2 regions of the Nonomuraea sp. NPDC050680 genome follow, and region 1 is predicted to be linked to the other one. Evidence: riboswitches for the same ligand, from Rfam matches in the RefSeq annotation. Region 1 holds a riboswitch; the other holds the start of a gene.

Region 1 (15,073 bases):
CCAGCCGCTCCGAGCCGTCGACCAGCGACCGGCCGGCGACCCAGTCCAGCGGCAGCCCGTCATGCAGCACGGTCGGCGGGGAGAGCGGCAGGTCGCGGACGTCATAGCCCAGCTGCCCGCTGACGTCGCGAGGAGGTGCCGTCGTCACCGGCGTCATGGGTTGCTCGGCATGCCAGAGCTCGACGGCTTCCATCATCGCGGACAGCCGCGCCAGCTCGGGCGTGATTCCCTTCCCCTGAGACACGGCGAGCGTCCGGGAAGTCGGCCTGATCGCCTGAAAGGTCGGGATTCCGATGGTGTCCAGCCTGGTGATGTCCGCGACCCTGGTGATCCCGACCATCCGGGCCGCCCGGCCGGCCATCTCCAGCGTGGCCGTCGGGTCGTGAGCTCTGTCCGTGCCCGGCAGCCGGACCTTGGACCGGTCGGACCGCGAGAGAAGCCACGACAGAGAGGAGTTGTCTGTCCGCATCGTCCCCTGCCCTTGACGAGATCAGATGTTGCGAGCGCGCTTGATCAGGGCCCGGCCGCCCACGGTGTAGCTGATGGCCGCCAGGACGGCCAGCACCAGGAGGTCCTGCCACGCGTCGGCGAAGCCGAAGAAGGCGGCGTTGCGCATACCGTCGATCGCGTACGTCAGCGGGTTGATCATCGCCACCCACTGCAGCACGGTGGGCATGCTGTCGATCGGGTAGAGCGACGGGGCGCTGAACACGAGAACGGGGATCGACACGTTCGACAGCAGCATGAAGACCTGGTAGTCGGTGATCAAGATCGCCGTCGCCAGATACAGCCCGTTGAAGGCCAGGGCGGCCAGCGTGAGCGTCGACAGCAGGCCGACCCAGGCTTGCAGGTCGAACGGCAACGCGAAGATGAGCACCGCCACGCCCAGCGCCAGCAGCGCCTGTCCCAGCACCAGCGACACGCCCGCGATCACCTTGCCGAGCAGGAACCGCGACCTGCGCAACGGGTAGGACCACAGCTGCGTCGCCGCGCCGCTCATCTCCTCCTGGAACACCGCCATGCCGGACGTTCCCGCCGCGCTGACGACCGACATCGCCAGCGTCATGGGCAGCAGGAAGATCGTGAACGGCACGTCGACGCCCTTGTAGTGGACGACTCTGAGGAGGTTGCCCAGCGAGGTGTTCACGAGCAGCAGGTAGATCAGCATCGGGGCCAGGCCGAGGATGAGATACACCCGGTTGCGGGCGAGCAGCGCGTACTCGCGGTAGAGCACCGCGGACAGGTCGGCCGCCTTCGGGGTCCCGGTCGGAGGAGTGTTGTCGAATGCCAACTTGGCGGCCAATTTATCCCCTTTTGTGGCCTTTGTAGTGATCAGTCCTCGGCATCCGTCATCCGGAGGAAGACCTGCTCCAGCGAGTCCGTGACGGTCGAGACGCCGGAGATCGCGACTCCGTGATCCAGGCAGTGCCGTGACAGCTCCGGCAGCACCTCCTGCGCTCGCGCGCCGTGGATGCGTACGTCGGACTCCTCGGCCGTGGCCCTGAGCCCGGCCAGCTCCGCCCAGGCCGCCACCACCAGGCCGGCCGCGGGATCTTCGAGGGCGACCAGCAAGTGGGTGGTGCCGAACTCCTCGACGAGTTCGCGCGGTTTGGCGAAGCGCAGCACCCGTCCATGGTTGATGACCATCACGCGCTGGCTGTTGCGTTCCAGCTCGTCGATGTGATGGCTGGTCCACAGCACGGTCACACCGTGCTCCTCGCGCAGCCAGGTCACGAAGCGCTCGATGTGCCGCCGCCCCACCACGTCCAGTCCAGCGGACGGCTCGTCGAGGATCAGCAGCCGCGGAATGGTGAGCAGGGCCCGTACCAGCTGCAACCGCTGCCGCTGACCGCCCGACAGCTGGAAGCAGAAGCGCGGCAGGGCCTCCGTCAAGCTGAGGAACTCCGCCAGTTCGAGCGCCCACGGCCGCACGGCGCGCCACTTCAGACCGCGGAAGCGGGCGGCGATCCGCAGGTTGTCGAGCGCCGGCAGCATCATGTCGAAGGGGCCCGACTGGTGCATCGCCCCGATGCCGCTCTTGGCGGCCACCGGCTGGCGCACCGGATCGGCGTCGAAGACGCGGACGTGGCCGGAGGTAGGGGTGGTGACCCCGCAGATCATTTTGATCAGGGTCGTCTTCCCGGCGCCGTTGGGCCCCAGGAGCCCGATGGTCTCTCCCTGCGCGATCTCGAACGAGACATCGTCCACCGCCGCTCTCTCGCTGCGCCGATAGCGTTTGGTCAGCCCCACGGCCGTCACCACATCGCTCGACACGGCACCACCCTTCACTTCCCGCTCTGCCAAACGTGCAGGTTGTCGGCTGCTGGAGATGTGTTGCAGGTCGAGTATGGACCGGCGATCAGCGGGTGACACAACCCCACAAACGTGGGCTATCCGGGACGGTATGCCGAACGACAGAGGGCACATTGTGCGATCACGCCGCGTGTGATCATCATCGGCACATGGACCCGGTTCACTCGCGCGTTCCGTACACCCTGCGCATGCCGGCCGGCAGTCCCGGCGTGACCTGGCAGCTTCCGGAGGAGAGCGACCCGGCGGCCACCCTGCCGTGCGTGGTCCTCGTGGATCGCGCGGGGTTCTCCGAGTTCGCCGTGCTCCAGCGCGGGCTGCGCACGCTCGGCGTGCCGAGCGTGCGGATCGACGCCGGGTCGATCGGCGCTCTGCGGATCCTGACCCGGCTCGACGACGGCTCGCTGACGGTGAACGGGCGCCGCATCATCCCCACCGTCACCTGGGTACGGCACTTCTCGCCGCGGGCCGTGCAGGGGGAGAACGGCTCGGCGTCGTCCCTGTTCCGGGTCGACTCGTGGGCCGCCCTCATCGACCAGTTGTCGTCGCTGTCAGCCGCCCGGCTGCCCGGCGGCAGCGATCTGGGGCGGCTGGTTCAGCTGGACGGCGCGGCAGAGGCAGGGGTCCGTACCCCGCGCACGATCGCCACGACCGACCTGGGGGCGGCGAGCGCGGCGCTGGCCAGCGACCGGATCATCGTCAAGGCCCTCGACCAGCATTTCGTCGAGACCGAACCGGGCACCCTGCACGGGGTCTTCCCGGAGATCGTGGCCGGCGTCGCGGCCAGAAAGCTGCCCGCGCGCGACGCGCCCATGATCGTCCAGGAGTACGTCGACCACTGGGCGGAGCTGCGCGTCTACTTCGTGGATGGCGAGATCCGGGCCTTTCGCGTCGGCAAAGCGTCGCCAGAGGCGATCTGGTGCGACGCGGCGTCGGTCACGGTCTCTCCGGCGGCGGCGCCGGAGCCCGTGGTGGCGGCGGTGCACCGGCTCGCCGGGATCTGGGGCCTGCGCTACGGGGCCTTCGACTTCCTGCTGACCAGGCAAGGGCCGGTCTTCCTCGAAGTCAATCGCGACGGCGATTGGCGGTGGTTCGAAGCGAAGGCCGGTGTCGACGACGTCTCCATCGCCACGCTTTCCACGGTGCGTACGCTCCACCGCCAGGTGGCCAGGGCAGGTTCGGCGCCGATCGATCTGGCCGGATTCCTGGCGCTGGGCACCGACCGGATCAAGCGGGCGAAAGCCGTGACCTCGCGATTGGACGCCCGCGTGCTCGGCGCGCTCGAGGTGCGGGTGGACGGCACGATCGTGCACGTCAGCGCCAGGAAGGCGCGGCTGCTGGCGGCCATCCTGCTCTCCCGCCCGAACCAGGTGGTTCCGACGGACCAGCTGATCGATTCCTTGTGGGGCGAGCGCCCGCCCCCCACGGCACGCAAGAACCTGCAGGTCCACGTCTCGGTGTTGCGGCGGAGTTTCGGGGATCGGATCTCCTACCAAGGCTGGGGATATCGTCTCGACGCCGGGCCGGACGAACTCGACCTCCTCAGGTTCCGGCGGCTGGCCGGCGCCGGCCGGGACATGCGGCGCAGGGGCGACGCCGATGCCGCGTTGACCGCGCTCGATGACGCCCTGCGCCTGTGGGGCGGTGAACCGCTCGCGGAGTTCTCGGGTGTCGCCTTGGTCGATGAGGCGGTCGGCAGATTCACCGACCTGTACCTCACGGTCAATGAGGACTGGGCGGAACTCGAGATCGAGCGGGGCGGCCACGTCGAGGTGCTGAACAGGCTCGACGACCTGGTGCCCTTCTTTCCCGCACGCGAGCGGCTCGTGGCGGCGAGGATGACCGCCCTCGCCGGTTGCGGCCGCGCGCCGGAGGCGCTCTCGCAGTTCGAGACCGTACGCCGGCATCTCGTGGCCGAACTCGGCATCGACCCCAGCCCCGTACTCAGGAATCTCTACGCGGAGATCTTCCAAGGGCAACTCGCCAGGGCCGATCCTTAACCGGTCGCATGGTCCGGCCATACCGCTGATTAAGCAGACGCTTCTAGCTTGCACACAGAGGTGCTTCACCAGGGGCGCCTCTGGCCAAGGCGATCCGAACCGGGACTTGCTATGGATCTTGTTTTCGACGATCTGGTAACTGATCGCGACACGCGACTGATCGTCCTGCTGGCCAGGGGATATACGACGACAAGAATCGCCCGCGAGCTGAAACTCAGCCGATATACGGTGGCAGAGCGGATCAGCAAGCTCCTCGACCGATTCGCCTGCAGCAACCGGAGCCAGCTCGTGGCGTACTCCTATGCCCACAAACTCCTGGACGTCGGCATCTGGCCACCGGGCGTCTCCGAGCCGCTTCCTTGAGGAACCCCGCTTCCCCAAGGAGCGACGGATCGTCGTCGTTCACGCGTGATGGCACATGCGATGGCCCGCCGGGGTGGGGGAGCCGCGTCAGAACATGCCGTGTGGCACCTCCGCCGGTTCGGGGACCGGCTGGACCACGTCCCAGTGCTCGGCGATCAGGCCGTCTTCGACGCGCCAGAAGTCCACGACCGCCAGCCCGCGCCCGCCTTCCCGAGGGATCAGGTGGTAGTGCATCACCACGAGATCGCCTTCCGCGACGACCCGCTTGAGCTCCAGCCGGGAGGTGGCCAGCGGGGAGTCTGTGATGAAGTCGATGAAGGCGCGCCTGCCCGACGGGTTGCCCGGGCTGTGCTCGATGAAGTCCTCGCGCAGGAGCGTCTGGAGCACCTCGATGTTGCCCGCGGCGAACTCCGCGAAGCCGGACATGATCAGTTCTTTGCCGCTCGTCATGGGAGAACGCTGACAGCGGCCGCGCGGTGGTGTCGATTACCTGGGATGTAAAGGCGAATCGCAGGTAAGGCCTGGTGCGGCGACTCGCCGGGGCGCTACGGGGCGGGAACCTTCAGAGGAAGGCGCGGACCCCACGCCGTCGGCCACAGGGCGGGGGTGAGCGTCGAGGGTGCGGGGTTCTTGCGTTGCTCGATGGAGAGCCGCACGCCCTTGGGGTCCGGCCGTACGGCGCCCGCGAACGAGTCCCTGCGCCAGTCGGAGAGCTTTTCCTCCTTGACCACATCTCCGGTGTGCGGCGCGTGCACCATGTATCCGGGCTTCGAGATCATCCCCACGTGCCCGAGTCCGTGGAAGAAGACCAGGTCACCTGGCTTGAGGTTGTCCCAGGAGATCTTCCTGGAGAACGCGCTGTACTGCTCCGTCGTGGTGCGCGGCAACTCGATCCCGGCGTGCTTGTACGCCTTGAGCATGAGCCCGGAGCAGTCGTAGCCGCTGTCGCTGGTTCCGCCCCAGACGTACGGGATGCCGCGCTTCTTCATGGCGAACTTCAGGGCGATCTTCCAGGCAGGAGTGGTCTGGCGCTTCTGCTGGACGGGCTTGCTCTCGGTGCCGGTAGGGGTGATGGGCCCGGTCGGGGTGGTGGGTCCGGCTGGGGTGATGGGCCCGGCTGGGGTGGTGGGTCCGGTAGGGGTGGTGGGGTCGTGAGCTGGAGCGGCCAGAGTGAGCCCGGCGACGGCAGCCGCCAGGCAGATGGCGAGGGGAGCCACTGCTGTGTCCTTCCATACGGCCTACCGGGTTAGCTGACGGGCTCGGGCCTGGAAGCGGCCCTACGGCGATGCCGATTCGCCCCAGAGGGAAGTTGGGTCCCCGGCTCCACGCGGGTGAGTGGATTAGGCGGGACGAACACTAACAAAACGGTCAAAGACTTGTAAACTACCTAAAATCGGTCATCCGCCGAGGGGGACGGGAATGACATGGCAGGTAATCGACACCGCCCCGTTAGACCAGATAGAACCGGCCAGTATGCACATGGATCAGCCGATAGGGGAGCTGCTGCGGGACTGGCGGCACCGGCGCGGACTCACGCAGCTCGACCTGGCCCTCCAGACCGACGTGTCCGCGAGGCACGTCAGCTTCGTCGAGACCGGGCGGACGATCCCCAGCCGGTCCATGGTGCTGCGCCTGGCCGAGCAGCTCGATGTGCCGCTCCGCGGGCGCAACCGGCTGCTGCTCGCGGCCGGCTACGCGCCCATCTATCCCGAGCGCCCGCTTGACGACCCTGACCTGGGCAAGGCGTACGAGGCGCTCCGGCGGATCCTGCGCGGGCACGAGCCGTATCCGGCGATGGCCCTGGATCACCGGTGGAACCTGTTGCTGGCCAACGACGCCATGAACGTCTTCCTCGACGACGTGGACCCGGCCCTCCTGGAGCCGCCGGTGAACATGATGCGGCTTGGCCTGCATCCGGACGGGTTCGCGCCGCGGGTGCGGAACCTGGCGCAGGTCCGCGGGTTCCTGCTGCCCCGGCTCGCCAGGCAGGTCGCCCGTGCGGGGGATCCGGAGCTGAGCGCGCTCTACGAGGAGCTGCTGACCTATGGAGACGATGGCCAGGCGCCGCTGCCCGACCCCGCCGACATCGCGTTGCCTGTACGGATCACGCATCGGGGGGACGAGCTCTGCTTCTTCAGTACGATCACGACGTTCGGCGCGGCGTTCGACATCACGCTCGAAGGGGTCGCCGTCGAGGCGTACTTCCCCGCCGACGACGAGACCACGCGGCTGGTCGGGGATCGTTGAGGCCACTGATTTGCCGACCTTCAGCCGGCGTCTCGCGAGCGAGGTCGAGACCACGGCGAGCGGCGCCCTGTGCCTGTTCTGCGACCGCGTCCGCGAGGTCGGCTGACGTCAGTACGCGGCGGTGAACCTGACCCGGTGGTGCCTGGGTTGTTCCGCCTCGTCCAGCAGCACGACCGCGAGGTCCTCCATGGAGATCGCCGAGTTCCCCTCGGCGTCCATGAGCAGCTCGTCGGCTCCAAGCCGGTAGACGCCGGTACGCTCGCCCGGCGTCAGCAGCGCGGCCGGACTCAGGTACGCCCAGTCCACGCCGGTCTCCGCGCGGCAGACTTCGAGCTGATCGTTGCAGGCCCGCGCGATGTCACGGTAAGCGTCGGACATGAAACGCGGGTCGTCGAGCACGGTACGCCCACCGGTGCCGGGAACGGTCAGCCCGGCCGCCCCGCCGACGAGCAGCAGCCGGACGCCGGTCCCCGCGAGCCCCGCCAGCAGCGCCTTGGCGGTCGTGACGAGGTCGTGCTCGCGGCCGGTGGGCGGGCGGGTCGCGCTGATCACGAGGTCCTGACCAGTGCCGAGCCTGGTCACGTCCTCCACATGCGCGGCGTCGCCGACCTGGGGATGGGCGCCGGGGTGCAGTGAGGGGAAGCGGGCCGGGTCGCGTACGACGGCGGTGACCTCGTGGCCGCGGGACAGCGCCTCGGCGACCACACGAGCGCCGACGCTGCCCGCCGCTCCGAACACGGTGATGCGCATGATTTCTCCTTGATGAGCAGTGAGAGATGAGGGGGTGGGGATCGGACGGTCAGCGCGTAGGGATCAGACGATCACGAGTGGGCGCGTCCGCCTGGCCGGGCGGCTTCTGCTCTGGGCCGTTACGAGGGTCTGGGCCGCGACGAGGGCCGCTGGTCTGGGCCGCGATGAGGGCCGCCACGACGACGAGCCCGCCTGCGATCTGGGCCACGGTGAGCGACTGGCCGAGGGCGAGCCAGCCCAGCGCGGTGGCGACCAGCGGGCTGAGCAGGCCGAGGAAGGTGACGTGGGTGGGGGACAGGGCGCGGATCCCGCGGAACCACAGGGAGTAGGCGACGGCCGAGCCGATGATGGCGAGGTAGGCGTACCCGGTCAGGTTCGCCGGGGTCAGTGCGGCGGGCGGCGGTCCCTCGACGAGCAGGGCCACCGGGAGCAGCAGCAGACCGCCGGCCACCAGCTGCCAGCCGGTGGTCGCGAGCAGGGGCGCCGGTGAGGTCCACCGCTTGCTGAGGACGACTCCGGTGGCCATGACGATCGCGCCCCCGGCGGCCGCGGCGATGCCGACGGCGTCCAAGCGGGCGTCGGCCCGCAGGACGAGGAGGCTGACACCGGCCACACCCGCCACGGCGGCGATCGCCGTACGCGCGGACAGGCGCTCGCCGAGCAGGCCGGAGGACAGACCGGCGACCAGGAGGGGCTGCACCGCGCCGATGGTCGCGGCCACCCCGCCGGGCAGCCGGTAGGCGCCGATGAACAGCAGCGCGAAGAACAACCCGATGTTGAGCGCACCGAGGACGAGCGCGCGCCACCACCACACCCCTTGTGGCAGGCGCCGGGTGAGCAGGAGGAGCAGCAGCCCGGCGGGCAGGGCCCGGACGACCGCGGCCAGGAGCGGGCGGCCGGGCGGCAGCAGTTCGGTGGTGACGAGGTAGGTGGTCCCCCAGATGGCGGGGGCCAGCGCGGTCACCATGATCAGGGCAAGTCGATTTCTTAGCACTAAGACAATGTATCTCATCGCTAAGACATCCGATAGGGTGGTGGTGTGGCTGATCATGTTGACCGGGTGCTGGAGCAGTGGGCCGAGCAGCGCCCCGATCTGGATGTGTCGCCGATGGCGATCATCGGGCGGCTGTCACGGCTGTCACGGCTGATCGGCGCGGAGCTGACCCGTACGTTCAGCGCTCACGAGCTCGACTCGGCGTCGTTCGACGTGCTGGCCACGCTGCGGCGCAATGGACGGTCGTTGACCCCGGCCGAGCTCATGAAGTCGGCGATGGTCACCTCGGGGGCGATCACCCAGCGCCTCGACCGCCTACAGTCCCGGGGCCTGGTGTCACGTACGCCCAGCGAGAAGGACGGCCGAGTCGTGCACGTCGCCCTCACCGAGGAGGGCCGGGAGCTGATCGACCGGGCGCTGCCCGATCACGTCGAGACCGAGCGCCGGCTGCTCGCCGCGCTCTCCGAGCCCCGGCGCGCCGCCCTGGCCGGCGAGCTCAAGGAGCTCCTGGAGTCACTGGGCGACACCCTGGACTGACCGGCGTAGGCCGCCTGCCGGGGGATCGCTCAGACGGGCGGGACGAGGGATCAGACCGGAGCCCGCGGTCCGGTACGCCGCCTCGAACGCGAGGACCTCCCGGCCGAAGTAGGAAAGATGATCCATGCTCCCACTCTGCCCGCCCCGCCCGATCCCGGCCGGCGGCAAGGGCCTAGCCTGATGGGAATGAGATTCGGCGGGACGCTGGCCGTGCTTCTGTCCGCCTGGTTCATGGCCCAGTTCGACTTCTTCGTGGTCAACGTCGCCGCGCCGTCGTTCGAACGCGAGCTGCACGCGAGCCCCGCCGCCCTGGAGCTCATCGTGGGCGGCTACGCCTTCACCTACGCGGCGGGCATGATCACCGGCGGGCGGCTAGGAGACCGGTACGGCTACCGGCGGATGTTCATCGGCGGCGTGGTCGCGTTCACGATCGCGTCGCTGCTGTGCGGGATCGCGCTGAACCCGGCCCAGCTCGTTGCCGCCCGCCTGCTGCAGGGATTGGCCGGTGCGGCGATGGTGCCGCAGGTGCTCGCCATGATCTCCGCGGTCTTCCCGCCGCACGAGCGGCGTCGCGCCGTGGGCTGGTACGGCGCGGCCGGCGGTCTTGGTTCGATCGCCGGCCAGGTGCTGGGCGGGCTGCTGCTGTCGGCCGACCTGTTCGGGCTCGGCTGGCGGGTCATCTTCCTCATCAACCTGCCCGTCGGCCTGGTCGTGGTCCCGCTGGCCGCCTGGCTGCTGCCCGGGGTCGAGCCGGCCGGGCGCTCACGGCTGGACCTGCTCGGCGCGGCCGGGCTGGCCGCCGGGCTGGCGCTGGTCCTGGTGCCGCTCGGCCTCGGCAACGGCGCGGGCTGGCCCGCGTGGACGTGGGTCTGCATAGGCGCGAGTGTGCCCCTCCTGGGCCTGACACTGCGCTGGCAGTACGTCCTCGGCAGGCGCGGTGGTCAGCCGGTGCTGGACCTGGCGCTGCTCAAGGTGCACTCCTACCTGGCGGGCGTCGGCGCGATCACCGCGTTCATGGCCTACTTCGCCTCGTTCATGTTCACGCTGACGCTGCTGCTCCAGGGCGGGCTGCGGCTCACCGCGTTCCAGGCCGGGCTGGCGTTCGCGCCGATGGGCGTGCTGTTCACGATCAGCTCGCTGCTGGGGACCCGCCTGGTCGGGAGGTACGGCCTGACGGTCGTCATGATCGGCGGACTCGTGACCGCGTCGGGCCTGGCGCTGCTGCTGGGCACGGCAGGGGCCGGGCTGCCGTGGATCATGGCCGCGCTCGTGCTCGTGGGGCTCGGCAACGGCCTGGTGATCCCGCAGCTCATCGGGGCGGCACTGGTGGAGGTCGCGCCGCACCAGGCGGGCATCGGCTCGGGCTTCCTCAGCACGGCCCAGCAGTTCGGGGGCTCGGGCGGGGTCGCGGTGATCGGGGCGGTCTTCTTCGCGGCCTCGGCCGGCGGGGACCACATCGGCGCGATGCGCTGGTCGGCCGCCATAGATCTGGCGCTCATCCTCGCCGTGGTCGCGGTGGTGGCCTACAACAGGCGGCGGGCTATCCGGCGGGCGGCGCCGGCAGCGACGTCCCGTACAGCCGGGACACCCGGAGTCTGATCACCAGCCGCCGGTCCGCGACGGCCTGACCCAGGAACGCGGCCGCGCCCACCGGGTCTTCGAGGCCCGCCGGACGTCCCGACCGCATGGCCAGCAGTTCTCGTCCCACCTCGTCGCCGGGCTCGACGCTCACCGGCGACAGCTCGGCCAGGCCCTCGGCCACGGCGTACGACCAGAAGTCGTCGCTGGCCACGTACAGGGCGGCGCGCGGGTCCTTGTGCAGCTGGCGCACTTTGAGCCGGCCGTCGACCGTCGCGACGCGCACCACCCGCTGGTCGGAGTCCCAGTCGTACACGACGGTCGACAGGTGCGGGCGGCCGTTGGCGCCCAGCGTGGCCAGCGCGCCGAAGCGCTGCTGGCTGAGCAGGTGGGACAGGTCCTCGTCCGGCAGGCTGCTGGGGCCGGGCTCGTAGGCGGCCTGGTCCTCGGCCAATTCATTCTCCTTTTGCCCTGTTGCCGAAACCCTACCGAAGCCCTGGTCAAGGAGCGAAGCGCCCTGACTGCTAAATGCCGAAATATCGGCCAATGTAGGTTGCTGTTATGAATCTTGCGATCACCAGCGGATATGTCGTGCCGGTCGATGGCGATCCGATCGAGGGCGGCACCGTGCTGATCCAGGACGGGAAGATCGCCGCGGTCGGCCGCGAGGTCGAGATACCGCCGGGGACCCCTGTCGTCGACGCGGCCGGTGGCTGGGTGCTGCCGGGCTTCGTCGAGGCCCACGGCCACCTGGGCGTGCACGAGGAGGCCGAGGGCTGGGCCGGCCAGGACACCAACGAGACGACCGACCCCAACGGCGCCCGTCTGCGCGCTCTGGACGCCATCAACCCGGCCGACCTGGGCTTCGCCGACGCGCTCTCCGGCGGCGTCACCACCGCCGTGATCAAGCCGGGGTCGGCCAATCCCATCGGCGGCCAGACGGTGGCGGTCAAGTGCTGGGGGCGGACCGTCGACGAGATGCTGGTCCGGGAGCCGGTGAGCGTGAAGAGCGCTCTCGGCGAGAACCCCAAGCGCGTCTACGGCGACCAGAAGCGGCTGCCCGCCACCCGCCAGGGCGTGGCGGCGGTGATCCGCGACGCGTTCATGAAGGCGCAGGACTACCGGGCCAGGCGGGCCGCGGCCGCCGACGAGGGCAAGCCGTTCGAGCGCGACGCCACGCAGGAGATCCTCGTCCGCGTGCTCGACGGCGAGCTGCCCTGGTGCCAGCACACGCACCGGGCCGACGACATCGCGACCGCGCTGCGGCTGGCGGACGAGTTCGGCTACCGGGTGGTGATCAACCACGGCACGGAGGGGCACCTGATCGCCGACGTGCTGGCCGAGCGCGGCATTCCGGTCATCATCGGGCCGCTCTTCACCAGCCGTTCCAAGGTCGAGCTCCGGCACCGCTCGCTGCGCAATCCGGGCATCCTCGCGCGCGCCGGGGTCGAGCTGGCGATCACCACCGACCATCCGGTGGTGCCGATCCACTTCCTGGTCCACCAGGCGACGCTGGCGGTCAAGGAGGGGCTGGACCGGGACGTGGCATTGCGGTCCATCACCGTCAATCCGGCCCGCATCATGGGCCTCGACGACCGGGTGGGCGCCCTGCGCCCCGGGCTCGACGGCGACGTGGTGATCTGGTCCGGCGACCCGCTGGACATCATGAGCCGGGCGCTGCGGGTCTTCGTCGACGGCCGCGAGGTGTACTCGTACGCGGACGGGGCCGCCGATCCCTACTACCGGGAAGCCACGCGGTGATCATGGTCGGCAAGTAATCGTCAAGCGTCTGTCGACGGGCCCGATCCATAGTGGGAGCCCGTCCGAAAAGAGGTATGGCGATGACACTACGGACCCGACCTTCCTCGCTCCCGCAGCGGCCCAGCAAGGCGCTCCTGATCTGCCTGGTGCTCTCGAGCGCCCTGGCGGTGATCGTGCTGGTCGGCATGCTGCTGAAGGGCGGCCCGCTCGGGTTCGGCCTGTCGATGCTGCTCGCGCTGGCGCCCCTGCCGCTGCTGCTCGCGGCGGTGCTCTCGCTCGACCGGCTGGAGCCCGAGCCAGGGCTGCACCTGGGCTTCGCGTTCGCGTGGGGCGCGGGCGTGGCGATCGTGCTGGGCATCGTGCTGACCCTCGCCGGCCAGGCGATGTTCGCCAGGGCCGGCTTCGGCGAGCAGACCGTCGACCAGCTGGGGACGGCCTTCCTGGCCCCGGTGATCGAGGAGGCGCTCAAGGGCTCGGCGCTGCTGCTGCTCCTGGTCAGAAGGCGGGAGATCGACGGGCTCACCGACGGCATCGTGTACGGCTCGATGGCCGGCCTGGGCTTCGCGGTCGTCGAGAACGTCGGCTACTACCTGGGCGCGTTCACCGAGAACGGTGTGGGCGGGGCCATGCAGCTGTTCGTGATCAGGGGGCTGATCGACCCGCTCGGCCACCCTGTCTACACCGCGATGACCGGGCTCGGCGTCGCGTACGCGCTCACCCGCCGCGGCCCCGCGCGGTTCGCGGCCATCCCGCTCGGCTACTTCGGCGCGGTCTTCCTGCACGGGCTCTGGAACGGCACCGCCACGCTCCAGTCGCTCGGCTGGCTGGGCGTGGCCTACCTGGTGATCATGGGAGCGCTCATCGGGCTCGTCCTGGTGACCGTACGCGAGCGCAGGCAACTGGTCGGCAAGATGAGCACCTACCTGCCCGCGTACCAGCCCACCGGGCTCCTCACTCCGCCGGACATCAAGATGCTGAGCACGCTGTCCGCCCGCCGGGCCGCGCGCAAGTGGGCCAAGGGCGTGGGGCTCGGTCAGGCGATGGGCGACTTCCAGCAGGCGGCGACCGAGCTGACCATGCTGCACCTGCGCGCCGAACGCGAAGGCGCGGACCCGGCCGGGTTCGCCGCCGAGCGCGACGTGCTGCTCGACGCCCTGAGCCAGGCCCGGCGCTGGTAGCCACTGTTGTCCACCTGGAGAGGTGGCTCAGTGGCGGGTGAGGAGTGCGCCCACGGCCGTGGCCGCCGTCAGCGCGATGCACGCCGCCACCGCGACCACCACCCCCTGCTGCGCACCGAACCCGCCGATGACCCCCGCCACCCCGGCCGCCCCCAGTGAGCTGCCCACGTACCGGGCGGTGTTGTTGGCGCCCGACCCCATGCCGACCCGATGCGCAGGCACGCTCTCGATCGCCAGGTGGGTGATCGAGGAGTTGATCACCCCGGCCCCGACCCCGCTCACCGCCAGCCCGCCGACCACGAGCACGGGCACGAACTCCCCGCCCAGCCCCAGCAGCCCCGCGAAGCCCAGCGCCGTCAGCGCCAGCCCGAGCGCCAGCCGCGCGGCGGTGGGCAGCCGCAGGTACCGCGCCAGCAGGGCGGCCACGAACGACAGCCCGGACCACACGACGAACAGCAGCGCGGTCCCGAGCGGCGTCATGCCGTGCGCCGTCTGCAGCACGGTCGGCAGGTAGGTGAGCAGCCCGACCACCGCCGCGCCGACCACCAGCCCCCCACCCGTCGCCACCAGGAACACCGGCCGCCGGAACAGTTCCAAGTCGATCAGCGGCTCCGCCCGCCGCCGCTCGGCCAGCACGAAGGCCGTCACCAGCCCGGCCGCCACCGCGAACGCCACCAGCACCACCGGCCGCGACCAGCCGAGGCGACCCTCGGTCACGCCCGCGAGCAGCGCGGCGACGCCCAGGCTGAGCAGCACCACACCGGGCACGTCGAACCGCCGGGGCGTGGGGGAGCGCGACTCCTCCAGCGTGCGCGCCGACACCACGGCCAGGGCCAGGGCGCACGCCGCCATCAGCCAGTACGCCGCCCGCCAGCCGGTCACCTCGGCCAGCACCCCGGACAGCAGCGGCCCCACCATGGTGCCCAGCCCGATCATCGCGCCATAGCGACCGGTGGCCCGCACCCGCTCCGTCCCCGAGGGAAAGGCGTGGCCCACGATGCCGAGGCTCGCCGCCAGCATCGCCGCGCTCGCGCCGCCCTGCACCAGCCGGGCCGCCACGAACACCACCACGGTCGTGCTCAACGCGGCCACCACACTGGCGACCGCGAGCACGACCGTGCCCGCCACCAGCACCCGCTTGCGGCCGTAGTCGTCGGCCAGACCACCGGAGACCAGCAGCAGCGCCGACAGGCCGAGCGAGATCGCGCCCAGGATCCACACCGGTCCGGTAGGGCCCGCGCCGAGCTCCCGCGCGGTCAGCGGCAGCGTGACCGTCGGCACCGTGAAGTTCGTCAGCACAAGCAGAGGCGCCGACGAGGCCACGGCGAGCGTTCGCCGGCCGGGAGCGATCACCG
Region 2 (15,073 bases), on a different contig from region 1:
TCCTTCGTGAGGTTCAGGGCGTGGAGGTCGGCGCGGGCCTCGATGTGGCGGCTGACCACGTTCTGGGCCGGCCCCGAGACGACCGTGGCCAGGCTCATCAAGCCCATGATCACTCCCACCGCCCGTGGGTCGGCCGCCGAGGCGATGCCCGTGCGCCGCCGTAGCAGGCCCAGGAGCAGGAACAGCAGAATCGTGCCGAACGCGGCGCCCAGCCCGCCCACCAGCGTGCCGACCAGCACGTCCCCGTACTTGGCGTGGCCCAGCTCGTGCGCCACGACCAGCTCGACCTCGGACTGCGGAGCCTTGAGCAGCGTGTCGTACACGACGATCCGGCGCGTGGCGCCGAAGCCGGAGACGTAGGCGTTGAGCGCGTTCGTCCGGCGGGAGGCGTCGGCGATCAGCACGTCCTCGACCGGGACATGGGCGCGCTCGGCCAGCATCATCAGGTTCGCCCTGAGCGCGCCCCCTGGCATCGGGCGGAAGTCGTTGAACAGCGGCTCGAACACGACCGGATACACGAACGACGCCGCCAAGGTGAACGCGAACGCGCCCGCGGCGGCCGGGATCCACCAGCGCCGCAGCCACCTGGCCAGCGCCACCACGACCAGCACCATGATGGATTGCAGCACCACGTTCACGGCCAGGCTCTTGAGCCGGTCGCCGGTCCAGCCGGCCCAGTCCTGCGTGGACAGGCCGTAGTCGCGCAGCCGCACCTCGTACCAGATGCCCAGGGGCCACCTGATCGCCTCGACGATCGCGGTCAGCACCACCACCCCGAGCACCACCCGCACCCACCACGGCCCCGGCAACCTGCCCAACACCTTGGCCCCGAACGGCGTGAGCACGAGCAGCCCCGCGAACAGCACGGTCAGCCCGAGTGACAGGTAGCCGGGCAGGCTCGTGGCCGCGTCGAAGGCGGCGGCCCTGGCGATCTCGGCGGCGCTGAAGTCGCGCGCCGGGTCCGGCGCCACCGTGGGAGCGCCCGAGGGCATCACCCGCCAGGGCGTCGTGAACGCCACCACGGCCACAATCACCACGCCGAGAACGACCAGCGCCCAACCGGCACCGGCCCGGCCGACCGCGACGTCCCCGCCGTCCGCGACCCAGCCACCGGACACGGCGCGATCGCTTGGCGCGGCACGGTCGTCCGGCGCGGCGCCCTCGCCTGACGTGGCTCGGTCGCCTGGCGCGGCACGGTCGTCCGGCGTGGCTCGGTCGCTTGACGCGGCACGGTCGTCCGGCGTGGCGCCCTCGCTTGACGTGGCGGAGTCGCTTGACGTGGCGGAGTCGCTTGACGTGGCGGAGTCGCTTGACGTGGCGGAGTCGCTTGACGTGGCGGAGTCGCCGGGCGGTTGTGCCGGGTGCTGATCGGGGCCCGCGTCGTCGTCAGGCGGCATGTCGTCGGTGCCCTGCAGATCTTCCATCCGCGTTCCCCTTACGCAAGCTGGTCCCGCACGTAGTCGCGCCACCGTGCCGTCAGCGTCCCCGCCGAGAGCCCGAGCTCGGTGAGCCCCCGGTCGAGGCCACCTGTCTGGGCATCACGGTAGAGCCTCACCAGAGTCCCCTCACCGAACCGCTCGGCGATGAAGCGACACGCCAGCCACGCCTCCTGGTACGCCCGTGCCAGGCGTACAGGCTCCCGAGTGGACGGTGCGAATGCCGCAGGCCCTGGCAATTCGCCCGGCAAGCGCCCGGCCCGCACGTCGGCGGCCAACTCGGCGGCGGCCACCCGGACCGGCAACCCCGCGTCCCGGTAGCCCACGTAGTCGGCGAACCCCTCATAGAGCCACACCGGCAACCGCCTCGTCCCGGCGGCGACGTGGGTGAGCTCATGCGTGAGCACGATGTCCCGGCCGGTCGGGGTCAGCCGGGCGAAGTTCTCGGGCACCACGACCACTCTCCCGCCATCGGCCACCGCCGCCAGCCCGTCGACACTCCCCACCCCGGCCACCCGGGCAGCCTCGGCCGCCGAGCCGGGCACGAGCACCACGGGCCGCACCGGCTGGCCGAGCACGGCGGAGACCCGCGACCCGGCGGCATCGGCCCTGCGCGCCAGGTCGCGAAGCGACTCGGGCGCCGCGTGCTGACCGACGACGACGGAACGCACACCTCGTACGACCTCGGCGCCATCCCCCAAGAGGCCCTGAGCCTCCGCCGGAAGCTCACGATCATCGGCCGCCGGGTTGTGGCCGGTCGCGGACCGATCGGGACCGCCAGAGGGGAGACCGTGATCCGTCACGGGCTGACCGGGGCCGCCGGGCGGCACGTCACTGATCGTCGCGGACTGCTCGGGGCTACCGGACGATAGGTCACGAACCGCTGCTGAGAGGTCGTTCGCCCCTGGAGACGGGTGCGGGGCGGCGCTGGCCGAGGCGAGGGCCAGGAGCAGCACCCCCACCACCAAGACTCGGCGGCTCACCTGCACGGACACGTTCCCCGATCGTAGTCGCCCCGCGCCGCAGACCGGCCGTCACGGAAAAGCCCGGACCGGTCGTCGCAGAAAGGCCGGACCAGCCTTCGCGGAAAAGCCCGGACCGGTCGTCGCGGAAAGGCCGGACCAGCGTTCGCGGAAAAGTCCGGACCGGCCGTCACGGAAAGGCCCGGACCGGTCGTCACGGAAAGCCCGGAACACGCGAAGGTCCCGTCCCAGCTGGGACGGGACCTTCGTGACGGTCTTGCAGGCCGGACTTACAGGCCGGGACGCACCGCGCCCACGAACGACGCCTTGCGCCATCCGTTGAGCTTCTCGACGCGCACCGTCGAACCCGTCCTCGGCGAGTGGACCATCTTGCCGTTGCCGACATACATGCCCACATGGCCGAGCCCATGGAAGAACAGCAGGTCACCTGGCTTCAGATTCTTCCAGGAGACCTTCTTCTTGATGCGCGCGAACTGGCTGTTCGTCACGCGCGGGATCTTGACGCCGGCCTTCTTCCAGGCGTACTGGACGAGACCGGAGCAGTCGAAGGAACCAGGTCCTGTGGCCCCGTAGCTGTACGGGTCACCGATCTGGTCCTTGGCCACGGCGACGGCCGTACGGGCCTTCGCCAGTTGCCGAGCGACCGCTGTCTGCTGCGCGGCCTTCTTCACGGACGTGACGGCCTTCGCCGCTGTGGTGGTCCGGGAAACTTCGGCCGCATCACGCGTTGTCGCCGCCTGCGCCGTCGGGGCAGGGAGGACCAAACCTCCGGCCGTCACGGTCATCGTGAGCGCTGCGCCACTCAGGGCAATGCGGGACAGACGGGGGTTACTGGGGGAGGTAGACAGGATTTCTCCTTGGAGCTTCCACGAACGCCTACCGGGTTAGCTGACGGATTCGGGCCTGGAAGTCGCCCTACGGCGCGATACGCGCCGATTCACCCCTGATCCCGAGGGCGGGATCGCTGGGTCCCCGGCTCCGTGCCTCCTGGCTGCACGGACTCGGCAGGCCACCACCACGTAAAGACATGTGGAGAGGCGATGACCTAACGGATTTCTTATCTGTCCACATCGGGGACCCGATGGAGAGTCGCGACGCCATGGCTTGTTCGCCGCGACGCCAGAAGTTACGCCCTTGAGTAACGCGCTGGCAAAGCCGTCATGGGGTTGTCAGGATCACTCAGAGGTGTCAGTAAAGTCCCGAACCGCAGCTGGAGTGCCGGGTTATGTTACTCAAATGTGACCCTTCTCACACTTGACGACACAGTGATCTGTCAGGTCCCTTTTGTCACTCTTGTCACACTGGTCCCGCTAGTAACACGACAGGGCACCAGTGAATGGTGCCGGCGAATGCGCGGAAGTGGGCGACGCGAGGGTCGCCGACGGACCGAGATCAGTGATCGTCGTCACCCGCTGAAGGCATTCGAGCAGCGTGCAGCCAATCCGCCCAGCGGCATCGGCCTGCGTGCGTGGGAGGTCCGCTGCACAGCAGATCGGGGTCAATTGAACAGCCGGTCTGGTTCCGCCGAACAAGCGGCCGCAGCCGACTGAACAGCCGGTCAGAGGCCCTAAACCCAGGCCGAGTCCGTCCACGGCCGGATCCGTTGACCAGCAGACCGGATCCGTTGACCAGCAGACCGGGTCCGTCGACCAGCAGACCGGGTCCGTCGACCGGCAAGCCGGTGGTGTCCGCATGGATCGGCCAGCGTCCATCGGCGGACCATCCGGCCCACGGCCGCCTGAAGCCACGGACCGGGGTCAAGAGGGCGCACGTCACGGCGCCCAGCGGGCCCCACCGGAGGAGCGTGCCCCTGGACAGAGCCCAGGCACGGACGGCGGGTGGGGCTCACCGTGCTTGCCGTACCGAAAAATCGGTGGTTTTAGTACAAAGCTGTGCAGAGCTACGGACGGATGGCTCCCACCAGCGTGCCGCCATAGGAGGAGAGGGTGACGACCTTGACTACGTCGCCGGTCTGGGGGGCGTGCACGATCTGCCCGTTGCCCGCATAAATGCTGACGTGACCAAGCCCCGAGCTGAAGATCAGGTCGCCGGGCTGCAGGTCCTTCAGATCCACCTTGCGGGCCGAGCCCCAGGCCCACTGCTGCCACGTGGTGCGGGGCAGTGAGACGCCCCCGGCGCGCCACGACGCCTGCGTGAGGCCCGAGCAGTCCCAGCCGCGCGGTCCCGTGCCGCCGAACACGTACGGTTTGCCCACCTGCGCGTAGGCGAACCTGAGCACCGCGGCGGCGTTGCCGGAGGCCGAGCCCGTGTACTTGATGCCGGTGCTGTTGGGGTCACCGGTCTTGTAGGCGCCGAGCTTCTCGAGCAGCTTCTTCTGCTTCGCGATCAGCTTGCGGACCTCCGAGCGCTCCTTCTCGACCCCGTCGCGCTCCTTGTCGGCCGCCTGCAGCGCCGTCTCGGCCTTGTCGCGCTCGCCCTTGAGCCCGCGGTTCTCCCGGTCGAAGGCCGCCAGCCGCGCCACCTTCTCCTCCGACAGCTGCCCCGCGAGCGCCATGCTGCCCAGCAGGCCCGTGGGGTCCGGCTGGCCGATCATCGTGGGCCAGGAGGTGGCGTCGGGGCCGCGCTTGTAGGTGTCGACGGCCATCTCGACGACCTGGGCGCGCAGCGCGGCGACCGTCTCCAGCTTGCGTTTGTAGCTGGCGTTCAGCTTGCCGTACTCGCCTTGGGCCGCCTTGTACTTCTCGGTCGCCGTGTTGTAGCGGTCGACGACCTTGTCGGCCTGGTCGTTCAGCTTCTTGAGCTTGGCTTTCGCCTGTTTGATCGTGGGCTTCGGCGCGGCCAGTGCCTCGCTTGTGGGGAAAAGCAGCAGCCCGATCGCGAGACCCGCGGCCAGTGGCACCCGGCCAAACCTCACAGTGTCGCCTCCAGGGGAATGTATCTGGGGCGAAATGGTACAGAAGTGGCGGGTGAGCTTTCACCTCAACAACCGATTCGTAATCTAGGCGCGGCCCAGCCTGCGCAGCAGCAGAGCCGACGGAACCGGTCTGGCTCCCATGCGCCGGACGGACTCGGCCACCTCGCGGTCGGAGGAGACCACCGCCATGGCCCGGCCGGGCGGCTCGGCGCGGACGAGCTGGCGGATCAGGTCGTCGGCGATCTCGCCGGGCGCGCTGAAGAGCACCCGCACGCCGCGCGGCGCCACCACCTGGACGGGCGCGTTGAGCTCGGCGCCGTCGAAGACCACGGTCACCTCGACCCTGGTCTGCGCGACCAGCCCGCCGAGGCCGGTCATCAGCCGGTTGCGCTGGTCGGCCAGGGTCAGCGTGCCGTAGCCGGTCTTGGTCACGTTGTAGCCGTCGATGATCAGGTGCACCTGCGGCAGCGCGAGCAGCTGGTCGAGGAGCTGCGGGTCGTCGTCGGCCAGGGCGCGGGCGGGCACGCCCCTGACGCCGGGGCGCTCGCCCGTGAGCGCGGCCACCGAGTCGGCGGGCCTGCTGATCATGGTGGGCAGGGCCAGCTCCCTGCGCAGCCCGGCGGAGGCGTCCTGGAGCGCGTCGAGCAGCACCCTGACGCGGGCGTCCTCGATGCTCCTGCCCTCACGCGCGGCCCGGCGCGAGGCTTCGAGCTGCTTCTCCACATCGGCCAGCCGCTCGCGGAGCCGGCGCAGCTCGGACTCGCCCGCGCTGCCCGCGGCCGTGGCGGCGGACTTGGCGTCGTCCGCCGCGTGCTCCATCTCCTCGGCGCGGCGCACGGCCGCCTTGCTCCGCTCGCGGGCCTCGTGGAGTTTGCGGCGCAGGTCGGAGTTCTCGGCGCGGGCCGCCCTGAGCTGCTCGCGCAGCCGGTCGGACTCGTCCTTGGCGGCGCTCTTCTGGGCGGCGAGCTGCTCACGCAGCCGGCTCACCACCTCCTCGCGCTCGGTCCCCTCGGCCGCGACCGCCGACTGCTCAAGATCGGCCCGGGCGGCCTCGACCATCTCCGCCCAGCCGACCGGTCGCGTCAGATAGGCCGCGGCGGCCACCAGCACGGGGTCGGCGGCGGGGGGCACGTTGCCCTCGATCAGCGAGGCGACGAGCTCGGGCCATCCGGCGGCCACCGACTCGGCGACCACCTCGCGGAACTCTTTGTCGTTCTCCAACTGGGCGGCGATGGGCGCGCTGCCCAGCTTGGCGCGCTTGCGCGGATCGAACTTGGCGATGCCGCGCAGCGGCGGTGGAATCGTGGCAGCGGGCATGGACCCGAGGACCTGCGCCGCCAGATCGACGACGTTGAGTCTCACCTGCTCGGGAAGCGGGCGAGACAGACCTTCACCCGCTGAACTCATCCCACGGTCCCTTCGTGACATGCCCTTTCAGACAAGGGTACGGCTGTCGTGTACCTGTCCGTAACGGCAGGTCGCATATGGACAAGCGCTTGCTAGGGGTATACGACTGGGCCGGGACCCGCGTTCACCCGGTGTTCATCCAGGAGGCCGACCGTGACGGACGAGATGCGCACCTCCACCCGTGACCTGGAGGAACTGCGCGATCGGCTGGGAATCTGGCTCAGCGGGCGAGTTGACCGGCAGGTGACGGTGTCCGAGCTGTCGAGGCCCATGGAAAACGGCATGTCCAGCGAAACGCTCTTCTTCACCGCGTCCTGGCCCGGACAGCGCATCCGATGCGTAGCCAGGATGGCGCCCGCCCAGGAGGCGGTGCCCGTCTTCCCTTCCTACGATCTGCGGGCCCAGTTCGAGATCATGCGCTCGGCCAGGGAGAAAGCTGGGATTCCAGCGCCCAGGGCCCTCTGGTTCGAGCCTGACCCCGGCCCGCTGGGCACGCCCTTTTTCATCATGGAACGGGAGGATGGTGACGTACCGCCCGATGTCCTGCCGTACACGTTCGAGGGCTGGATGCTCGACGCGGCCCCGCACGATCGGCGCCGGCTACAGGACGCGACGGTGGCGATCGTGGCCGCGCTGCACGACGCGCCCTTCACCGAACGGGACCTGGCCGTACTCCCGGAGGGCGGGCTGCGCCGTCACGTGGACGAGCAGCGCGCCTATTACGAGTGGGCGCACGGCGGGATGCGGATCCCGCTGCTGGAGCGGGGCTTCGACTGGCTGGAGGCGCACTGGCCGCGCGACCCGGGACCCGACGTGCTCTGCTGGGGCGACGCCCGCATCGGGAACGTGATGTATCGCGACTTCAGGCCGGTGGCGGTGTTCGACTGGGAGATGGCCGCGGTGGGGCCGCGCGAGCTCGATCTGGCGTGGATGATCTTCCTGCACCGATTCTTCCAGGACCTGACGGAGGCCCTGGGCATGCCCGGAATTCCCGACTTCATGCGACGCGACGACGTTTGCGGGAAATATCGGGAGCTGACGGGTTATCGGGTGCGGGACATGGAGTTCTACGAGATGTACGCGGCGCTGCGACACGGGGCCATCATGGCCAGGGTGTGGCAGCGCCGGATCCACTTCGGCGAGCAGCCCATGCCGGACGACCCCGATGACCTGGTGTTACACCGGGCCACGATCGAGCGGATGCTCAAAGGCTGGCGTCATACACCATGAGCGCGATCTGCACCCGGTTGTTGAGGTCCAGCTTGGTGAGGATCCGCGAGACGTGCGCCTTGACCGTGGCCACGCTCATGTAGAGCTCGCCGCCGATGGCGGCGTTCGACTTTCCCTGGCCGACGGCCAGCGCCACGTCACGCTCGCGCTCGCTGAGCTTGGCCAGCAGCCCGCGGGCCCTGTCCGTACGCCGGCCCGCGCCGCCGCCGTCCTCGGAGACGTGCGCGATGAGCTGACGGGTCACGGCGGGCGACAGGATCGGCTCGCCCGCCGCCACCTTCCGGATCGCCTCGACCAGCTCGCGCGGCGGGATGTCCTTCAGCAGGAACCCCGCCGCCCCCGCGCGCAGCGCCCGCACCACCTGGGCGTCGGCATGGAAGGTGGTCAGCACCACCACCTCGGGCGGCGACTGGGCGGCGCGCAGCGCCTCCGTCGCGGTGAGCCCGTCGACGTCGGGCATCCGGATGTCCATCAGCACCACGTCGGGCCGGTGCGCGGCCACCAGGGGTGGCACCTCCGAGCCGTCGCCCGCCTCGGCCACGATCTCGATGTCGCCCGTCCCGCCCAGGATCATCGACAGTCCGGCTCGCACCAGGGCGTCGTCGTCGACGATCAGCACGCGGATCGGCACGGTCATGCGTCCTCCTGGGAAGTCTCCACCGGCCAAGGTAACCAGGCGCGCACCAGGAAGTCGCCTTCGCGGGTCGCGCCGTGTTCGAGTCGCCCGCCCGCGAGCTGGGCCCGCTCGGTCAGGCCGATGAGCCCGGCGCCGGCTCCGGGGATGCGCGTGCTCTGGCGTAGCCGCAGCGGGTTGCGGACCTCGGCCGTCAGGCCCGCCCCCGGACCGCCGACGACGGTGACCGTCACGGGAGCGCCGCTCGCGTGCTTGCGCGCGTTCGTGAGCGCCTCCTGGACGATGCGGTAGACGTTGCGGCCCAGCCCCTCCGGCGCGTCACCGGCGTCGAGCGCGAAGTCCACCTCCATGCCCGCCTCATGGCACTCCTCGATCAGCGGGGACAGGTCGGCCAGCGTGGGCTGCGGGCGGTCGGGCACGGGGTCGCCGGCCGCGGGCGCCGAGTGGCGCAGCACGCCGATCACCTCGCGCAGGTCCTGCAGCGCGTGGTGGGCGCTGCTCCTGATCGCCCCGGCGGCCCTGGCGATCTCCTCGGCGGGCGCGTCCGGCCGGAACTCCAGCGCGCCCGCGTGCAGGCTGAGCATGGAGATGCGGTGCGCGAGCACGTCGTGCATCTCCCTGGCGATCCGCTCGCGCTCCAGCCGCTTGGCCTCCTCCGCCGCGCTGTCGGCGCGCTGCCTGAGCGACCAGACGAGCTGCCGCCTGGCCCGGACCACGATGCCCCAGGCGAACACGGTCAGCACGATGGTCGCCCCGAAGACGTTCTGCCCCAGCACGCCCAGCTCCGTGTCGGGCCTGAGCATGGAGAACGGGATCAGGGTCAGGACGCCGAGCAGCGCGAGCGGCCCGGAGATCTTGAACGGCCGGTGCACCGCCACGGTGAACAGGGCGACGACCCCGGGGCCGCCCACCAGCGCCAGATAGACCGACAGCACCGTGGTCACCAGCGCCAGCGCGACCGGCCACCTGCGGCGCAGCCACACCGCCGCGCACGCCAGCGCGCCGACCACCTGCTCGATCGCCACCAGGGGCGTCGGCTGCCCCTCCAGGTCCGGCATGGTCAGCAGGGCCACTCCGCAGGCGGCCAGGAACATCAGGACGTCGACGATCCAGTCGCGGGTCGAGCGCCGCACCGGACGCCGCTCGTCGCCGTCCCCCAGCAGGACCGAGGGCAGCAGCCACCGGTATTCCGTCACGTTCCACGAGGTTAGAGCCTGCGCGGGCCCAACGACAGCGACCAAAGTCGATGGCCGCCGAGACCAACGGACGACGCGGCGGGGATCGCGGACGCGGAACGCTGGATGACATGAAGGTGATACTCGACCTGGTCGGCTGGCTGCTGGTGGTGCAGGGCGTCGGCGGCGTGGTCAACACCCTGCTCGGCTGGTGGCGGTGGGCCCACGACCTGCTGCTGGTCAACGTCCTGCCGTTCCTCCAAGGCCGCGAGATCTTCGCCGCCATCGTGATCGGCGTGCTCGGGCTGGTGCTGCTCGCGGCCTCGGCGTCAATGGGCAAGACGGAGAGCCAGACATGAGCCGCGACAACGCCGCGCCGGCCGCGCAACCAGGCAGCCGTGAGCACGACTACGCCGTGCGATCAGGCGAGCCGGACGTGAGTACGACGACGCTGCGTCCGCCGCGTAACCAGGCCGACAGGCGGGCGATCTCCTGGTGGACGGTCCAGGCGATGATCCTGGCCGTGCCGGTGGCCGCCGCCGCGGTGGCGGCCTACTGGCTGTTCACCGACCGGTCCCTCTGGCTGGGGGTCGTGACGGCCGTCTTCGCGGCGGGCTGCCTGCTGCTGGCGGTGACCGCGCCACGCGCGTACTACCGGGTGGAGCGCTGGGAGGTCACCGGCGAGGCCGTCTACACGCGCAAGGGCTGGCTGACCCACACCTGGCGGGTCGCGCCGATGTCGCGCATCCAGACGGTCGACACCGCGCGGGGGCCGGTGCAGCGGCTGTTCGGGCTGGCCGACGTCACGGTGACCACGGGCTCGGCGGCGGGCGCGATCAAGATCGAGGCGCTGGATCACGAGCTGGCCGCCGAGCTGGCGCGGCGGCTCACCGCGATCACCCAGGCGACGCCGGGGGATGCGACGTGAGCTGGCGGAAGCTCTCCCCGCGGAGCCTGGGCGCGTCGTCGGTGCTGTCGCTGGCGATCGTGGCGCCCGCGGTGACCGTCCTGGTGCGCGCGCTCATCGGCCTCGACTGGCCGCTCGGCGCGACGGTCGCGGCGAGCGCGGGCGCGGCGGTGCTGATCGTGGCCGGGGTCCTTGCCTACGACGGGGCGCGGCTCCGCTCGACCCGGTGGCGGCTCACCACCGAGCGCCTGGAGCTGCGCTCGGGCATCGCCGTACGCCAGCACCGCTCGATCCCGCGCGACCGCGTGCGCAGCGTCGACCTCACCGCGGATCCGGTACGCCGGGTGTTCGGGCTGACCGTCGTCAAGATCGGCACCGGAGAGCACCCGGGTGAGGGGACCGAGCTCACCCTGGACCCGCTGCCCAGGCGGGAGGCCGAGGCGCTGCGCCGTACCCTGCTGCGGACCGGCGAGGTCCCGCTCCGGGACGGCGGCGCGGTGGCGGAGCTGCGGTGGGCCTGGATCAGGTACGCGCCGCTGTCAGTGTGGTCGTTCGCGGGCGGCGCGCTGGTGCTGGGGGCGCTCTACAAGCTGCTCGACGCGTTCGGCGTGAACCTGTTCACCACCGGGACGGCGGCGGGCGCCTGGGGCTGGGTCACGGGGCGGCCGTGGCTGGCGGTGCCGCTGCTCGTGGCGGCCAATGTGGTGATCGGTGTGGCGGGTGCGCTGCTGTTGTTCGCCGAGTCGTGGGGGCGCTACCGGCTGGAGCGCGAGCCGGGGCGGCTGCGGCTGCGGCGTGGGCTGCTGACCAGCCGGTCGCTGACGCTGGAGGAGCGGCGGCTGCGCGGCGTGGAGATCAGCGAGCCGCTGCTGCTGCGGCTGGGCGGCGGAGCGCGGGTCAAGGCCGTCGCCACCGGGCTGCGCAAGGCGGCCGAGAACGAGACGGAGGACGTGGCCGCGCTCACCCCACCGCTCCCCCGCGCCCTGGCCGAACAGATCGCCGAAGGCGTCATGGGCCTGGGGCGGCCCGGAGCGGTGGCCCCCCTGGCGGAGCCTGGGCAGGGCGCGACGTCGCCCGCCGTAAGCCTGTTGCGGGCCGGGCTGGTGGCGCATCCGGCGGCGGCCAGGCGCAGGCGCGTCGTCCGCGCGATCGTCGGCGTCGTGGCGCTGGCCGCGTTGGCCGGGGTGCCCTCATTCCTCTGGACGTGGCAGGGCGGCTGGATCTGGCCTGTGGCCGTGCTGGTCATCGGGCTCCCGACCGGCCTGTGGCTGGCCGCCGACGCCTACCGGGGACTCGGCCACGCGCTCGGCCCGCGCCACCTGGTCACCAGGAGGGGCTCGGCCGCACGGCGTACGGTCGCGCTCGACAGGAGCGGCATCGTCGGCTGGACGGTCGAGCAGTCGTTCTTCCAGCGCCGCGCCGGCCTGCTCACCCTCTCGGCGACGACGGCGGCGGGAGACGGGCACTACGAGGTGGTCGACGTCGGCACGGGCGAGGGGCTCGACCTGGCGGCACGGGCCGTACCCGGCCTGCTGGAGCCCTTCCTCGCCGGGAAAAGCAGGGAGCCGCGGATCTCCCCCGGCTTGCCCATGCCCCTGTACTGGACAAGCTAGATCACGCGGCTCATTTGCTTTGCGGGCCCAGGCTATTTACCGCGCTTGCAACGCACTTGCAGAGCTGTAACCGTCGCCGTCAACCTCCCGCCGGGTGAACCATCCGCGACGCGTGCCGGGTGTGCCTCTGCGGGGAGCTGAGCGGCCCCCAGACGTCCGGCGCGACGCCGGTCATGCCTGTGACCGTGACCGGGCTCGCGGTGCGCGACAGTGGCCGCTGGACGGCCTGAAGCGCCCGGTCAAGCCGGACGCCCGCCACTCGGTCAGGACGGGCCGCCGTCCAGTCCGGCCGGACGCCCCCACCGGGTCAGGCTGGACGCCGCCGTCCAGTCCGGCCGGGACGCCCCCACCTGGTCAGGCCGGACGCCGCCGCCCCGTCAGCTGCCGATCGGCTTCTTGGCCAGCTCGGCCAGATACGTCTTGGCCAGGGACAGCGCTCCGTCGCGCGCTTCCTTGTCGGGCATCAGCTTGACCTTGGGCGAGTTGACGGGCTGGTCCTTGGGCCGCTCGGCGCCCGAGTAGTCCACCACGATCACCGTCGCCCCCTGCCGCAGCACCACCGTGCCCGAGGCGGCGAACGTCTCGCCGTGCATGATCCGCACGTACTGGCTGAAGGCCGCCTCCCCCAGGCCCTTGACCTCGGACAGCCCGCTCCACGAGATGCCGCCGATGGTGGAGCCCGCGTTGGTGCCGCGGCTGCCGCGCTGCCCCGTGTAGTAGGCCCGCGCGGCCGGCGCGTCCTCGACGCCGGCGCGGTTGGTGAAGCGGTGCGTGGTGATCAGCGCGCTGCGGATCCGCTTGACGTCGGTGCCCACGGGGATGTCCAGGTTCAGCCACCGGCACTCGGTCTGCGCGTCGCCGCCCGCCTCGGTGCCGCGGGCCCGCGGCGTGGGCGAGGGGATCAGCCGGGTGACCGGTCCGGTCATGGCCTGGCAGGCGGCCGGGAAGACGGCGAGATTGGTGGGCGAGGGCGTCGCCTCGGGCTTGGGCGTGCTGGTGACGGACTTGTCCGGCTGGGCCAGCATGTTGGGGTGCTGCGCCTTCCAGGCCGCGAGGCCCTTGGCGATGTGCCCGAGTACGGTGCTGGCCTCGCGGATCCCGTTGACCTCGGTGACCGACTGGGTGGTCGCGTTGCTGAGGATCTGCGTGTCCTTGCGCTGCTGGTCGGCTTGGTACTTGACCTTGATCGTCATGTCGTCGACGCGGGCGTGGGCCTCGCCGTAGGAGTACCACAGCAGCTTGCCGGAACGGCGCCAGGTGTACTGGGCGAACGCGGCGTCACCGATGCCGGGCACATCCTTGACCGGGGAGACGTACTCCTTCTCCCCCTTCTCCGGCGTGGGCTTGGCCGTCTCGGCGTACTTGCCGCTGCCGTAGTCGATGTCGTAGGAGTTCTGGGCCATGGTCCGGCCGGTCTTGGCGCCGTCGCCGCGGTGCTGCTCGACGCGGACGTCGATCTCCCGGCTGCGCCAGTATTCGCCGAACGAGATGCGGCGGTTGACCCAGTTGCAGGTGAAGCTGAGCGTGTAGTCAGAGTCCTGGGAGGTCTTGGACACCGTCGCCTGAGGCACGAGGCGTTCGACCTCGCTCTTGGGCAGCATCGAGCACACGTCGAGCGCCGGGGCCGCCGCCGAGATGGGCGACTTGACCGGCTTGGCCCCGGTCGAGGGCGTGGAGCGGGCGACGTTCCCGTACACGATGTACGCGCCCGCGCCGCCCGCGATCAGTACGACCACGGCGACGGCCACCACGGGCAGGATCCATGACCGCCCGCGCGGCGGGGGCGGAGGCGGGGCCGGGGGTGGGGGCGGCGGCGGCCACCAGGGCGACCCGGGTGGTCCAGGTGGCATGGTCGGCTGCTCGAACTGCCTGCCCTGGATCGGATAAGGGTTTGTCGGCGGCTCGAACGCGCTACCGGGATTCACGAGGGACTCCTGAGGTTGCCCTGACTTGCGGGGAAACATGCTAGTCACACCACTTGCAAGATGCTTGCGAAGGGCTCAGTTGCGCAGCGCCGCGGAGACCACGCGGGCGGACTCGATCGCCGTCTTCCTGTCGGCCGGGGAGCTCGGCGAAACGTCCTCGCGGCGCAGGATGACCTCGCCCACGAGGTTGCTCGTACGGAAGAGCAGCCTGCTGTCCGATCGGCCGGATTTGGTGCTGTTCAGGTAGAGCTCGTAGGAGTCCTGGACGAACGCCGCCTCGCCCACACCCGGCACGTCGGCCAGAGGGCCGACGGTCTTGCGGAAGACCGTGCCCTTCGCCGCCGCGCGGCTGCCACGCTCGCTGTCGAACCGCAGCCGGGCCACGGCGGGACCGCTGTAGTCAGCGTCGGGCCGCTCGGCCGTGGTCCGCACGGTGATCGAGCGGACGATCCGGGAGCCGTCACGCACCTGCCACACACACTCGCCCGCCCTGGTGCGCTGCCGCTGCACCGCGCCCGTCAACGAAGGATCCTTCAGCAGCTGCCCGGCCCGTGCGTCACCGATCAGCCCGCACGGGTCGGGCGCCGCCGCGTAGCTACCCGTCTCTTTCGGCTCGTTCAGTACGCTCACGCCGTACCAGCCGCCCACCCCCACCACGGCGACGACGGCCAGCACTGCGGGCACGAGCCACCATCGGCGCCGACGAGCGCCGGAAGCGGACACGAACCCCCGGCGAGCGCCGGGCGCGGGCACGCCGCTCAGCCGCTCGCCGATCTGCTCGGCCGACGGCCGGGTGGCGGGGTCCTTGGCCAGCATGGCCATCAGCAGCCCGCCGAGTTCGCGCCCCGCCCTGGCCGGGAACGGCGGGTCGTGCAGCAGGACGGCCGC

The links. Region 1 has a riboswitch for cyclic di-AMP ahead of AB0H88_RS25400 (C40 family peptidase). Riboswitches for the same ligand answer to the same signal wherever they lie in the genome.
Region 2: it holds a riboswitch for cyclic di-AMP, as region 1 does, so the genes downstream of both, AB0H88_RS01875 (C40 family peptidase) here and AB0H88_RS25400 (C40 family peptidase) in region 1, are expected to answer to the same signal.

The regions. Positions count from the first base shown of each region.
Region 1 is NZ_JBFAIF010000007.1:218,776-233,848, forward strand. Features, by position in the region: gene AB0H88_RS25370 (YcaO-like family protein) at 1-469, opposite strand, end outside; gene AB0H88_RS25375 (ABC transporter permease) at 491-1,303, opposite strand; gene AB0H88_RS25380 (ABC transporter ATP-binding protein) at 1,333-2,274, opposite strand; gene AB0H88_RS25385 (BTAD domain-containing putative transcriptional regulator) at 2,463-4,310, shown strand; gene AB0H88_RS25390 (LuxR C-terminal-related transcriptional regulator) at 4,422-4,673, shown strand; gene AB0H88_RS25395 (nuclear transport factor 2 family protein) at 4,761-5,123, opposite strand; gene AB0H88_RS25400 (C40 family peptidase) at 5,219-5,890, opposite strand; cyclic di-AMP (ydaO/yuaA leader) riboswitch at 5,894-6,030, opposite strand; gene AB0H88_RS25405 (helix-turn-helix transcriptional regulator) at 6,153-6,920, shown strand; gene AB0H88_RS25410 (NAD(P)H-binding protein) at 7,029-7,670, opposite strand; gene AB0H88_RS25415 (EamA family transporter) at 7,720-8,664, opposite strand; gene AB0H88_RS25420 (MarR family transcriptional regulator) at 8,710-9,201, shown strand; gene AB0H88_RS25425 (MFS transporter) at 9,388-10,800, shown strand; gene AB0H88_RS25430 (TIGR03618 family F420-dependent PPOX class oxidoreductase) at 10,742-11,233, opposite strand; gene AB0H88_RS25435 (amidohydrolase) at 11,341-12,540, shown strand; gene AB0H88_RS25440 (PrsW family intramembrane metalloprotease) at 12,621-13,718, shown strand; gene AB0H88_RS25445 (MFS transporter) at 13,746-15,073, opposite strand, start outside.
Region 2 is NZ_JBFAIF010000001.1:385,016-400,088, forward strand. Features, by position in the region: gene AB0H88_RS01865 (M48 family metallopeptidase) at 1-1,424, opposite strand, end outside; gene AB0H88_RS01870 (hypothetical protein) at 1,436-2,431, opposite strand; gene AB0H88_RS01875 (C40 family peptidase) at 2,689-3,090, opposite strand; cyclic di-AMP (ydaO/yuaA leader) riboswitch at 3,278-3,436, opposite strand; gene AB0H88_RS01880 (NlpC/P60 family protein) at 4,320-5,294, opposite strand; gene AB0H88_RS01885 (NYN domain-containing protein) at 5,379-6,701, opposite strand; gene AB0H88_RS01890 (phosphotransferase family protein) at 6,855-7,931, shown strand; gene AB0H88_RS01895 (response regulator transcription factor) at 7,906-8,568, opposite strand; gene AB0H88_RS01900 (histidine kinase) at 8,565-9,761, opposite strand; gene AB0H88_RS01905 (hypothetical protein) at 9,872-10,099, shown strand; gene AB0H88_RS01910 (PH domain-containing protein) at 10,096-10,668, shown strand; gene AB0H88_RS01915 (PH domain-containing protein) at 10,665-12,260, shown strand; gene AB0H88_RS01920 (hypothetical protein) at 12,638-14,185, opposite strand; gene AB0H88_RS01925 (serine/threonine-protein kinase) at 14,261-15,073, opposite strand, start outside.